2 regions of the Sporosarcina sp. FSL K6-5500 genome follow, and region 1 is predicted to be linked to the other one. Evidence: riboswitches for the same ligand, from Rfam matches in the RefSeq annotation. Region 1 holds a riboswitch; the other holds the start of a gene.
What was found. A riboswitch is a leader RNA that binds a small molecule or an ion and turns the genes downstream of it on or off. The one in region 1 is predicted to bind S-adenosylmethionine.

Region 1 (6,307 bases):
ATAACGAATGCAATCACCTTTTCTATTAGAACATTCAATTCCTCGAATACAGAGAGCATTGCCTTACTACCAATGGATGCCATACCTATACCTAGTACGAATGCGAGAAGGAGCGCTGACATAACACCCATAATCGGTGTCATTTCAAGTTCAAAAAAGGATTCCGCGGCAGCTCGACCTGCTTTTTCTACCTTGCCGTCTCCAAGACTTCCGATAAATCCTGGCAATAATGCTGTTGCCGAAAAATATGCAATAATACCAGCTACAATTGTAGATATATATGCAAATGCTGTTGCCAGTCCAAGGAGCTTACCAGATCCCTTGCCAAGCTTAGCGATTCCGGGCGTGATGAACGCAATAATGATTAGAGGCACTATAAAGTTCAGGAAACCTCCAAAAATCATATTAAATGTTGCGGCAAGACTGACAAACCAGTCCGTAAAGGCTGCTCCGATTGTCGGTATCTTCGGTAGAAGTACACCGAGTACAATTGCTAATCCAATGGCAATAACGATACGCCATATTAGACCAATTTTGAACTTCAAAACCATATCCCCCTATGATAAATATATGTATTTAAGAGACAACAATACCATAATATTTTTGCTATTGGAACATCTATTTGTGATTAACATCTATTGGAAAAAAGAAAACTCCACCGAGTTCAAAATCTTCGGCGGAGTTTTCTTCATACTTATTTTACCGGAACGACTGTGCCATCCCATTCTTTTAAAATAAAGTCTTGAATTTCTTTTGACTTCAATACTTCAATCAAAGCTTTGATCGAATCTTTATCTTCATCACCTTTTCTTACAGCGATGATATTTACATAAGGTGAATCCGCGTCTTCGATAGCAATAGAATCTTTAATCGGATTTAAACCCGCATCGATTGCAAAGTTCGAGTTGATCAGCAATGCATCGCCTTCATCATTTGAGTAAAGCTGCGGCATTAATCCCGGCTCATAGTTTGCGTCAAATTTGATGTTTTTAGGGTTTTCAACGATATCTTTCAGTTCAGCAGCTGTTTTATCTATACTTTCGTCAAGTTTGATAAGCCCTTTTGATTCAAGCATCGCAAGCACTCGTCCGTGATCAGAAATAGAGCTACTCATTAAAATCGTCGCACCATCTGGAAGTTCATCAAGTGATTTATACTTTTTCGAATAAACGCCGATTGGCTCAATATGAATGCCGCCTGCATTTACAAAGTCATATCCCGCATCTTCAATTTGTAATTCGAGATAAGGAATATGCTGAAAGTAGTTTGCATCGAGTTCGCTGGATTCAAGATCTTTATTCGGCAACACATAGTCTTGATATGTTTCGATTTGAAGGTCATAACCTTTTTCCTTCAACAATGGTTTTGCTTGTTCTAGAATGATCGAATGCGGTGTATTGGAAGCTCCGACAACAATCTTAGTTGTTTCTTTTTCGCCTACATTATTGCTGCCGCTAGTGTTTTTTGTTCCGCAAGCTGCAAGCGCGAGTATCAGTACTGCTAATAAAACACCTGTTAGAAATTTCTTCATTTCATAATCTCCCTTTTTTCTAAGATGACAATCTAGGTGATGGGTAAAGATAGTTGTCCACTTTCATCATCAAATCACTTCACAGGAATGACGTCGCCGCCCCACTCTTCGAGAATGAAGTCTTGGATTTCTTTCGATTTCAACACGTCAACCAAAATCTTAATTGCTTCAGTATTTTCATCGCCTTCTCTTACTGTGATGATGTTTGCATATGGCGACTCTGTCTCTTCAATCGCGATAGAATCGTCAAGTGGATTCAAACCTGCATCGATTGCATAGTTTGCGTTGATAACTACTGCATCGCCTTCATCATTTTTATACAATTGTGGTAAAAGTGATGGTTCGTAATTCGCATCAAATTCCAGATTTTTAGGGTTGTCAACAATGTCTTTCACTTCAGCTGTTACTTTATCTACTCCGTCAGCCAATTTGATTAACCCAGCCGACTCTAACAAAGATAGGACACGGCCATGTTCAGCTACTGAGTTACTAAAAATAATAACTGCACCGTCTGGAAGTTCATCAATTGATTTATATTTCGTCGAGTAAACAGCCATCGGTTCGATATGGATAGCTCCTGCATTCGCAAACTTATAACCGTGGTCAATTACTTGTTGATCTAAATAAGGAATGTGCTGGAAGAAGTTCGCATCCAATTCGCCTGATTCTAGATCTTTATTTGGCAAAATATAGTCTTGGTATGTTTCAATGACAAGTTCAATTCCTTTTTCTTTCAATATCGGTGCTGCCTTTTCTAAAATGATTGCGTGCGGTGTGTTAGATGCACCAATGACGATTTCCGTTTCTTCAACAGTTTCTTTGTCAGCTTTGTCTTCCCCACTTGTACTTTTATCATCGCTGTCATTTTTCGCTCCGCAAGCTACCAATGCCAATACAAGTACTGCTAATACTATTCCCCCTAAAAGCTTTTTCATGATTTTTTCTCCCCTTTTTCTATGTTTTTATATAATTTACAGGCTAGGCCTGATATTACTGTACTAACTATTATCTCTTGTCGAATTTCCTCACCGCAAAATCCCCGATGAATTGAATGATGAAAACGATAATTAAAATAAGGATTGTTGCAGCAAGTGTAACGTCTTCCCGGCTACGCTGGAAACCATCTAAGTATGCAAGAGTCCCAAGTCCACCTGCTCCGATAATCCCAGCCATAGCAGTGTACCCGACGAGTGCAATCGCTGTTACAGTAATTCCTGAAATAAGTGCAGGCATCGATTCCGGTATAAGAACTTTAAAAATAATCGTTCTCGTTTTCGCTCCCATTGACTTCGAAGCTTCAATTACACCTTTATCAATTTCCTGTAATGCAATCAACACCATTCTTGCATAAAACGGAGCCGCTCCAATAATAAGTGCCGGCATCGCTGCATCCGGTCCGCGGATTGTACCAAGAAGAAATTTCGTAAACGGAATAAGTAAAATGATTAATATGATAAACGGAATGGATCTAAAAATATTGACGAATGCTCCTGATATAATATTGACCAACTTATTCGACCAAAGTTGACCGGGACTAGATAGGAAGAGTAAAATTCCAAGTCCTAACCCAATAACTAAAGTGAACAATGTAGAAACCGCAGTCATATAGAGTGTTTCCACTGTTGCTTCCCACATTTTAGTCCAGTCGACATTCGGAAAAAGGTTTTCAATCATTACCGATCACCTCCGTCTGAACATCATTTTCATTGAGGTATTGAATTGCTTCCTCAATGATTGAGGAATCTCCAAGCAACTGAAGTATCAGTGTGCCGTATGCCCCGCCATGTGTATGGGATATGTTTCCCTGCACGATATTCACATCGACAGTGAATTTCCGAATAAGACTTGCGAGCACAGGTTGTTCTGTCCGCTCCCCTACAAATACAAGCTTGATAAGCGTGCCGGCAGGAAATTCTTCCTTAATATGCGCCATTGCCTGCTTCGCCTCCACGGGTTCCGTCACTTGAGAGACAAACCGCTTTGTGATCGGTTCCTTCGGTGATTGGAACACATCCAGGACATCTCCCAACTCAACAACTTTCCCTGCCTCCATAACTGCAACTCTGTGGCAAATTTTCCGGATAACGTGCATTTCATGTGTGATAAGCACAATTGTCAGTCCAAGTCGTTCATTAATTCCTGTTAGAAGGTCTAGTATTGAATCCGTTGTTTCTGGATCAAGGGCTGAAGTCGCTTCGTCACAAAGAAGGACTTCAGGGTCGTTTGCAAGCGCACGAGCAATCCCTACGCGCTGTTTCTGACCTCCAGACAATTCGGATGGATATGCATTTTCACGACCAGCCAAACCAACTAATTCAATCAGTTCCGCCACTTTCTTATCACGCTCGGCTTTTCGTACACCCGCGATTTCAAGAGGGAAAGCGATATTCTCCTTCACTGTTCTAGACCACAGTAAGTTAAAGTGTTGGAAAATCATACTCACTTTTTGTCGTGCTTCCCTTAGCTCTTTCCCTTTAATTGCTGATATTTCTAGACTTCCTATTTTAACACTACCTGACGTTGGCATTTCAAGACCGTTCAGTAGTCGAATCAACGTACTTTTTCCTGCCCCACTATAGCCGATGACTCCAAAAATCTCACCGTCAGTAATTTCAAGCGATACATTTTCGACTGCTGAAATACTGCCTGGCCCTTCACCGTATCGTTTATTTATATCCGTTAAATAAATCATTTTTTTCACCTCAGAAAAATTGTTTTGTTACTAATTTCGTCTAGCTTCAGACGCCAGATGCCTTCTGCTTTTCTCGTTGTCGAGCTGCAGGCACCTTCCGCTTTTCTTGCTGTCTAGCTTCAGGCGCCACCCCCTCGGGTCACAAGGCAGTTCGCTGTGGTGGCTTAGGTACGCCCCCTTCGCAATCTGACTTGTGCCTGTCAGGGCTGAGCGGCGCCTTCCACTTTTCAATACAAAAAAGCCTTCCTGCAGACGGGCAGAAAGGCTTGACGTTATCGAAAATAAACGTTGTCCAATCTCTCATCTTTCAAAGCGTATGCTTTGTGTGACTTGGCACCATTTCACTTACGTGACGGTTGCCGGGCTTCGCAGGGCACTATCCCTCCACCTCTCTTAATAAGAGCGACCTATTCAATTGAATGTTAAGACGAAGTATATCAAAGTTCCATATCTATTGTCAATCTATTTCTTCAAGTAGATACGGTACTGATTGAAATGCATAAATTTTATGGGTTAAAACGCCATCCTTTTGTATAAGAAGGCAAGGAACGCTTTCGATTTCATAGTCAATTGCAATATTTTGTACGTAATTCAAATCTGCTTTCCCGATTGGTATTCCCGGTCTCATGACGGTAATAACTTCCATCATTTTAGATGCGACTGCACAAGTTCCACACATTGGTGTATATAAATAAAACGCTGCCACTGAAGACTCTTTCAAAGCCATCTCCCATTGTTCGCGTGTCCAAGTTTCCATTAATTCTACATCCTTTAAATTAGAAATTCCGGTCTGATTTTAAAATCCGCACCTTGTAGTATTGTAGCCAACACTTTGTATGGGGTCGTCTCCACTTCCCGATAAACCTTTTCTGTGTACAAATGGATTGCTGCCGGGAACTCTCTTTTGAATAAAACACGGGTCTTTTCTCCATCTTCATCCGCATCAACGAAGACAAATAGTTCATGTTCTTCGTAAGGTGCAAGCAATTCTTCAAGCCGATAAGGACTTACTGTGCCGTTCGTACAAATAATTTCGACAGGCTCAACAAGTATTCGTGCCAAACGTTTCTTATCCGAACCGCCCTCGACGATAATTACTCTTTCATCCGACACAAGAAGCCCCTCCTTCGCTCTTTTTTATATAAAGATGCAAAAAACGCCGAAAAAGTACCGGCGCCTTGTCTTAGTTATTCTCCGACAGTCATTTTTTCATACGCTTCAGCTGACATAAGTTCATCCAGTTCAGAAACATTTGAAGGTTCAACAACGATCATCCATGCATTTTCATACGGTGATTCATTGACAAATTCAGGGCTGTCTTCAAGTCCTTCATTCACTTCAATTACTTTTCCGCTGATTGGTGCATAAAGTTCTGATACTGTCTTAACAGATTCAACGCTTCCGAAAGGCTCGTCCGCTTTGATGTCATCTCCGACAGATGGAAGTTCAACGAATACGATATCGCCTAGTTCAGATTGTGCAAAGTGAGTAATACCGATGCGGTAGTTACCACCTTCGTCTTTTACCCATTCATGCTCTTCAGAATAACGCAGATCTTTTGGTGTGCTCATTCCGTATCCCTCCAAATAAATAGTTTCATTCTCTTCAATTCTGTCATATTTCTCGAATAAAGACAAGATAGGAAATCAGTTAGTCCATACTTTGTCGAACTCTTCTTCCTTGAATCCGACAGTCACCTTACCATCACCGAAGACAATTGGTCTCTTAATCAACATACCGTCAGATGACAGCAAGCTAATTTTCTCTTCATCTGTCATTGTGAGCAATTTGTCTTTCAAGTTTAGCTCTCTATATTTCGTCCCACTAACGTTGAAAAACTTTTTCAACTCCAAATCCGATGCCGCAATCATTTTGCCAAGTTCTTCTACTGAAGGAGGAGCTTCCGCTATGTTCACTTCCTGAAAGTCCAAGTTGTTCGTCTCAAGCCATTTTTTTGCTTTCCTGCATGTCCCGCACTTTGGATAACCGTAATAAACTAATCCCATACCGCAACGCCTCCATTTTCGCCATTATAACAGAAAAAACACCTTGGCGCCTATTGGTACCTGGACGTCAAAGTGAGA
Region 2 (6,307 bases), 400 kb from region 1:
TTATTCACCCAAGAAGTCGATAAATCCATGTATGACCGTCAAATTGATTTAATCACAAAAGAACTTGCACCGCATATGCGAAAGTACGCGAAACTTCTGCAAAAAGTCCATGGACTTGATAAAATGACGTTTGCCGACTTGAAAATCTCGCTTGATCCAACATACGAACCAAAAATCACCGTAGATGAATCGAAGAAATATATTGATGATGCCCTTGCTATAATGGGTACTGATTACATGGAGATGGTGGATCGTTCATACAAAGAACGTTGGATTGATTTCGCTCAAAACAAAGGTAAATCAACAGGAGCATTCTGTTCCAGCCCTTATGGCAACCATCCATATATCCTTATTTCATGGACAGGTAGTATGAATGATGTATTCGTCTTAGCTCATGAATTAGGGCATGCGGGTCATTTCTACAATGCAAATCGAGAGCAAAACGTATTCAATGCACGCCCATCCCTGTATTTCATCGAAGCACCTTCGACGATGAATGAAATGCTCGTGGCTAACCACCTATTAGAAAACTCAAATGATCCGAAATTCAAGCGTTGGGTCATTTCATCAATCGTTGCACGCACGTACTACCATAACTTTGTAACGCACTTACTAGAAGCTGCCTACCAACGAAAAGTCTATGAACGCATTGATGCAGGCGGAAGTGTCAACGCCGGTGTATTGAACAACTTGAAACGCGGCGTGCTTGAAGAGTTCTGGGGAGATGATGTGGAGATTAATGAAGGCGCGGAACTTACATGGATGCGTCAGCCACACTACTACATGGGCTTGTATCCATACACATACAGTGCTGGACTCACAATCTCCACTCAAGTATCTAAACGTGTCCTTGAAGAAGGTCAGCCTGCTGTCGATGAATGGCTCGAAGTATTGAAAGCTGGTGGTACAAAATCCCCTGCTGAACTGTCAAAAATGGCAGGTGTCGATATTACAACAGAAAAACCATTGCGTGACACAATCGCTTATATCGGTGATTTGATTGATCAGCTAGTTGTGTTGACGGAAGAAATTGAGGCAAACGAAACGGCTAACGTTTCACAATAAAAAAAAAGCGCAAGCGCCTGTTCAGAGGCGCTTGAGTCTAGACGTGAAATATCAGCTTTCGCAGGTTATCCACTGTCCAGATTTTATAATTTCCTAGGCAGGAAGAACAAAAAAAGCTGACGTAACCGTAATGGTCTCGTCAGCTTTTTGACGTTGCTAGTTAGATTTTACTTCATCCACTCTGGTTTACCAAAGCCTTCAAAATCTGAATCAATTACTTTTTCAAATTCTGCTGATTCTACTATTTCAATAATATCTTTAGCAAATTGCTTATCAATGTTTTCCGTTTTTACTGCAACTACGTTTCTGTATATATCAAGCATGTCCTCTAGTGCTAGCGCATCTAATAAATTCATACTTGCAGCCAAGGCAAAGTTTCCAGGAACTGCCGCTAAATCAGTACCGTCAACTGAACGTGGAAGCTGACCCGCTTCGATTGGCTGAAACACCAAGTTCTTCTTATTCATTGTTACATCTTTTTCAGATACTTTTAGCACTTCTGCATTTGGATCTAATTCAATTAGACCTTCATCCTGTAACACTAAAAGGGCGCGGGCTCCATTAACAGGATCGTTTGGAATGGTAACTTTTGCTCCATCCTCAATAGCTTCAATTGTCTTAAATTTATTCGAATAAATGCCCATTGGAGCTGTTGGTACGATAATAAGTGGTGATAATTCAGCTTCCGTTTCTTTAACGACATTTTCTAAATAAGTCGTGTTTTGGAACAGGTTTGCATCAATATCGCCACTTGCCAGGGCATTGTTCGGCTGAATATAATCACTAAACTCAATTAGTTCAACTTTATATCCCTTTTCTTCAAGTCCAGGAATAATCGCCTTTTTCAACATATCACTATATGGTCCAGCGGTTGCACCAATTTTCACAGATTTTTCATCCGAAGCTTTTTCTTTGCCACCACAAGCAGCTAGTGCGGTTCCAACTACAAGTACTAATACAACTAATAGAAACTTTTTCATAATTTTCTCTCTCCCCATCATCGTTTATCAATTACTTTTGAAATCCGATCTCCTGCAAACTGAATTACTTGTACAAATAGTATTAATATCACCACGGTCACTACCATTATTGTATTGTCGTAACGATAGTAGCCGAATCGAATTGCTAAATCCCCGATTCCGCCACCACCAACAACACCAGCCATTGCTGAATAGGCGACTAAACTAATTACTGTAAGTGTCACGCCTTGAATAATACTTGTTTTTGCTTCAGGCAATAGTACATCTTTGATAATCATCCACGGAGTTGCACCAACAGCGATTGCAGCTTCGATAACACCTTTATCAATCTCTCTTAGTGAAGTCTCCACAATTCTTGCGAAAAAAGGGATTGCTGCCGCAGATAATGAAACACTAGCAGCCCCAGGGCCAATCGGAGTACCTACTATTAAAATCGTTAAAGGGATTAACGCGACGAGTAAAATAATAAACGGCACAGAACGGACCATATTGACGATAAAGCCAATAACTGAGTTCAATGCCCGATTTTCTAAAAATAAGCCTTTATCGGTAGTGAACAGCAAAATCCCTAGCGGAAGCCCAATAACAAGTGCGATAACGAGAGAAATACTTATCATATAAAGTGTTTCCCCAAATGCTTTTGTAATATCAGGCATTAACTCTATAACGTGTTGTAAATCAATTCCCATTGTCAATTACCTCCACTTGAGCAGCTCGTGATGACATATAGGCAATTGCCTTTTCTATTTCGTCATCCTCGCCTTTTAGTTCCATCAGGAAAGTACCGAGTGGCCTTTCTTGAATATATTCAATGGAGCCGTGTAGGAAATTACCTTGTATAGTAAATTGCTGCACAGTATCTGAGATAATTCCATCGCCTGCGACATCACCTTTAAACATGACTTTGACCAGTTTGCCCGTGCACTTGCTCAAAATCATTGACGGCACATCAAATGACACAACACTACTAATAAATTCTTTCGTCAATTCTTCTTGAGGATCTGAAAATATATCATATACTTGTCCTTCTTCAATCACTTTTCCATCTTGCATAATTGCCATGCGATCACAAATTTCTTTCACGACATTCATCTCATGTGTTATTAGAACGATTGTAATCTTCAATTCTTTATTTATTTTCTTCAACAGCCTTAAAATAGATAGCGTCGTATTTGGATCTAATGCAGATGTTGCTTCATCACACAGTAACACTGAAGGATTATTCGCTAGTGCTCGGGCAATACCTACCCGCTGCTTCTGGCCACCACTCAGCTGCGCAGGATAAACATCCCGTTTATCAGAGAGGCCAACCATTTCTAGTAAGTCCGTTACCCGAGCGTTTATTTTATTGGCAGGCGTTTTGGCTGCCCGTAAAGCAAATGCTATATTTTCATATACTGTCTTTTGGCTGATTAAATAAAAGTGTTGAAAAATCATTCCTATTTTCAGACGTGCCTGACGGAGATTATTCCCCCGTAACTTCATCAAATTTAATCCATCTACTAAGATCGTTCCGCTCGTTGGTTTTTCCAACAAATTTAGACAACGGATAAGAGAACTCTTCCCTGCACCTGAGTAACCTACGATTCCGAAAATTTCTCCTGTGTTAATGTCGAGTGAGACATTATCAACACCAGTCACGATTCTCTCTTTTGTTTTGTATACTTTTGATACGTTTTGAATTTGAATCATGCAATTCTCCTCTTTCTATAAATAGAAGTACGAAATCTCAGATGTCTGACCATATAAAAATGCTTCTCTCATATATGAAAGAAGCACCGAAAATAAAAAGGTTTCAGCTCATCTTTCAGAATGAAATTCACTCTGTAGGAGTTAGCACCTTCCTTACATTACGCAAGGGGTTGCTGGACGTCATCGGGCCTATCCCTCAGTCTCTCTTGATAAGTACCATTATGTAATTATTTTGATTGATAAGTTTCATATTAGTATGTCTCAATAAGATTGTCAACATAATATGTTCTGATATATAACAATTTATTATCATTTTCATTTCATTCCATGTATACTGACAATAAGAAAAGCGGAAGGCGCCGTCTAGACGCGACAGGCATAAGTCAATCCAGGGGAAGGCAGTCTAAGAGCGCGACGTCCTGTCGCAACGACTGCATACCTGCATCCTTGCAGGCACGACGTGGCGCTCTTTGCCACATAGCTGGATTGCTTTTCAAGGAACCTAGCCTAAGTACGCCGCGTCCTGCGGCAATGGCTAGGTGACCCACTTCCTGTGGGCCTCCGAGCGGCTGGCTCCTGGAGCTAGACAATAAGAAAAGCGCAAGCGCCTTGGTAGACCCGACAAGCGCTGGAGTCTAGACATTGCTCCAAGTGAAAAACTTATACTATCTTACTCTTTTACAATAAAGATTGGATTACATAGAAGAGAGGTTATTACATGGCACTATCAAATCGACTCAAGAACCTACCACCGCACTTTTTCGCATCACTTGTTCGAAACGTACAAGAAGCACTTTCTGAAGGACGCGACGTTATTAACTTGGGGCGTGGAAATCCCGATCAACCGACACCTCCACATATTATAAAAGCACTCCAAGAAGCAGTCGAAGATCCAACAACACATGGATACTCCCCTTTCAGAGGGACTGCCGAATTAAAACAGGCTGTTGCTGACTTTTATAAACGAGAATACGATGTTCATATTGATCCTAAAACAGAGGTAGCGATTCTATTTGGAACAAAACCTGGATTGGTCGAGTTACCCCTCGCGATTATGAACGAAGATGAATTACTTTTATTGCCGGATCCGGGATATCCCGATTATTTATCGAGTGTAAGCTTAGCCAATATTAAATACGATTTAATGCCATTACTTGCAGAAAACGATTTTTTACCTGATTACTCTGCTCTTTCCGATGAACAAAAGAAGCAAGCAAAATTAATGTATTTGAACTATCCAAATAACCCAACAAGCGCAACAGCCACACTTCCATTTTTCGAAGAAACGATTGCTTTGGCAAAAGACAATGATATTGCAATTTTGCATGACTTTGCCTATGGTGGAATCGGTTTTGACGGTGCGAAACCTGTCAGTTTCCTGCAAGCAGAAGGTGCAAAAGAAGTTGGAATTGAAATGTACACATTGTCAAAAACGTATAATATGGCGGGATGGCGGGTCGGTTTTGCCATCGGTAATGCCGATATTATCGAAGCAATCAGCTTATTGCAGGATCATTTATTCATAGATATATTCCCAGCAATTCAGCGCGCAGCAACAGAGGCATTATCGGGAAGCCAGGATTGTGTGGATGAGCTCGTTTCACTTTACGAAAGCCGCCGGAATGTCTTAATTTCCGAATGTAAACGAATCGGTTGGGATGTCATCGCGCCCGCTGCATCTTTCTTCGCTTGGTTACCTGTACCAGAAGGATATACAAGCGAATCATTCACCAAGTTACTATTAGACAAAGCAGACATTGCCGTAGCACCGGGCCATGCTTTTGGAAGGTATGGTGAAGGGTATATACGTGTTGGCTTATTGGAAAGTGAAGACCGTTTAAAAGAAGCAGTTGCACGAATTGAAAAACTCGATATTTTTTCACGATAAAATAATTTAATTTGAATTTCATATCAAAAAAGCCAGGAGTTTTCTATTCTTGGCTTTTTTGACATGAAATATTCTTAGTTCGTTAGAAACATTGAAAAGAGCGAATATCATTTGGACTTATCACATGATGGATCCAGCCACGCCTTCTTCTCTGTACTTTCCAGCTAGTTATTGTGATTGTTTGTGTCATATTTATCTTCTAGTTTCGGAATTAATTTTTCCCATATCAGATATTTTCATATAAATTTCGATCAACTATGTGATTCAGATTTCCTATAAAGATCACACCTTTTTCATTTCAAGCTAAATCCAATCTGTATAGAATCTGCAATTCTCTTGTAGCCGATCTCTTGGTAGATTTTATTTGCTGTCGGATTCATCAAATCAGTGTAAAGCACACAAAAATCATATTTTTTTAGAAGTTCCTTTGTTCCAGCTGCTACCATCGTCCGCGCGTAGCCTTTCTTTCGCTCTTCCTTTGGTGTAAATACAAGGGAGACAGTTACGCCATGATTTGTCGGTCGGGCTTTTTTCATCATGGAAACTACTTTGCCATTATCCTCCCACAAAAATACTTCCTGTTCGGCTACAAATGATGCAACTCGACTTTTCACATCTTCCACTGCTGTTAGCGGAAGTCCTGCATCTTCCTCAAACAAGTTGAACCACATCTCAATGAGTG

Region 2: linked by a shared signal. The riboswitch ahead of MKX62_RS14765 (methionine ABC transporter ATP-binding protein) and the one ahead of MKX62_RS12755 (methionine ABC transporter ATP-binding protein) in region 1 are both predicted to bind S-adenosylmethionine.

What each region holds. Positions count from the first base shown of each region.
Region 1 covers NZ_JBBOTP010000001.1:2,667,358-2,673,664, reverse strand. Annotated here, with positions in the region: gene MKX62_RS12775 (dicarboxylate/amino acid:cation symporter) at 1-545, opposite strand, end outside; gene MKX62_RS12770 (MetQ/NlpA family ABC transporter substrate-binding protein) at 695-1,531, opposite strand; gene MKX62_RS12765 (MetQ/NlpA family ABC transporter substrate-binding protein) at 1,606-2,466, opposite strand; gene MKX62_RS12760 (methionine ABC transporter permease) at 2,537-3,205, opposite strand; gene MKX62_RS12755 (methionine ABC transporter ATP-binding protein) at 3,198-4,223, opposite strand; SAM riboswitch class I at 4,521-4,626, opposite strand; gene MKX62_RS12750 (thioredoxin family protein) at 4,681-4,980, opposite strand; gene MKX62_RS12745 (toprim domain-containing protein) at 4,995-5,336, opposite strand; gene gcvH (glycine cleavage system protein GcvH) at 5,411-5,794, opposite strand; gene MKX62_RS12735 (arsenate reductase family protein) at 5,870-6,229, opposite strand.
Region 2 covers NZ_JBBOTP010000001.1:3,067,120-3,073,426, reverse strand. Annotated here, with positions in the region: gene pepF (oligoendopeptidase F) at 1-1,065, shown strand, start outside; gene MKX62_RS14775 (MetQ/NlpA family ABC transporter substrate-binding protein) at 1,233-2,045, opposite strand; gene MKX62_RS14770 (methionine ABC transporter permease) at 2,063-2,734, opposite strand; gene MKX62_RS14765 (methionine ABC transporter ATP-binding protein) at 2,724-3,737, opposite strand; SAM riboswitch class I at 3,843-3,953, opposite strand; gene MKX62_RS14760 (pyridoxal phosphate-dependent aminotransferase) at 4,456-5,625, shown strand; gene MKX62_RS14755 (GNAT family N-acetyltransferase) at 5,919-6,307, opposite strand, start outside.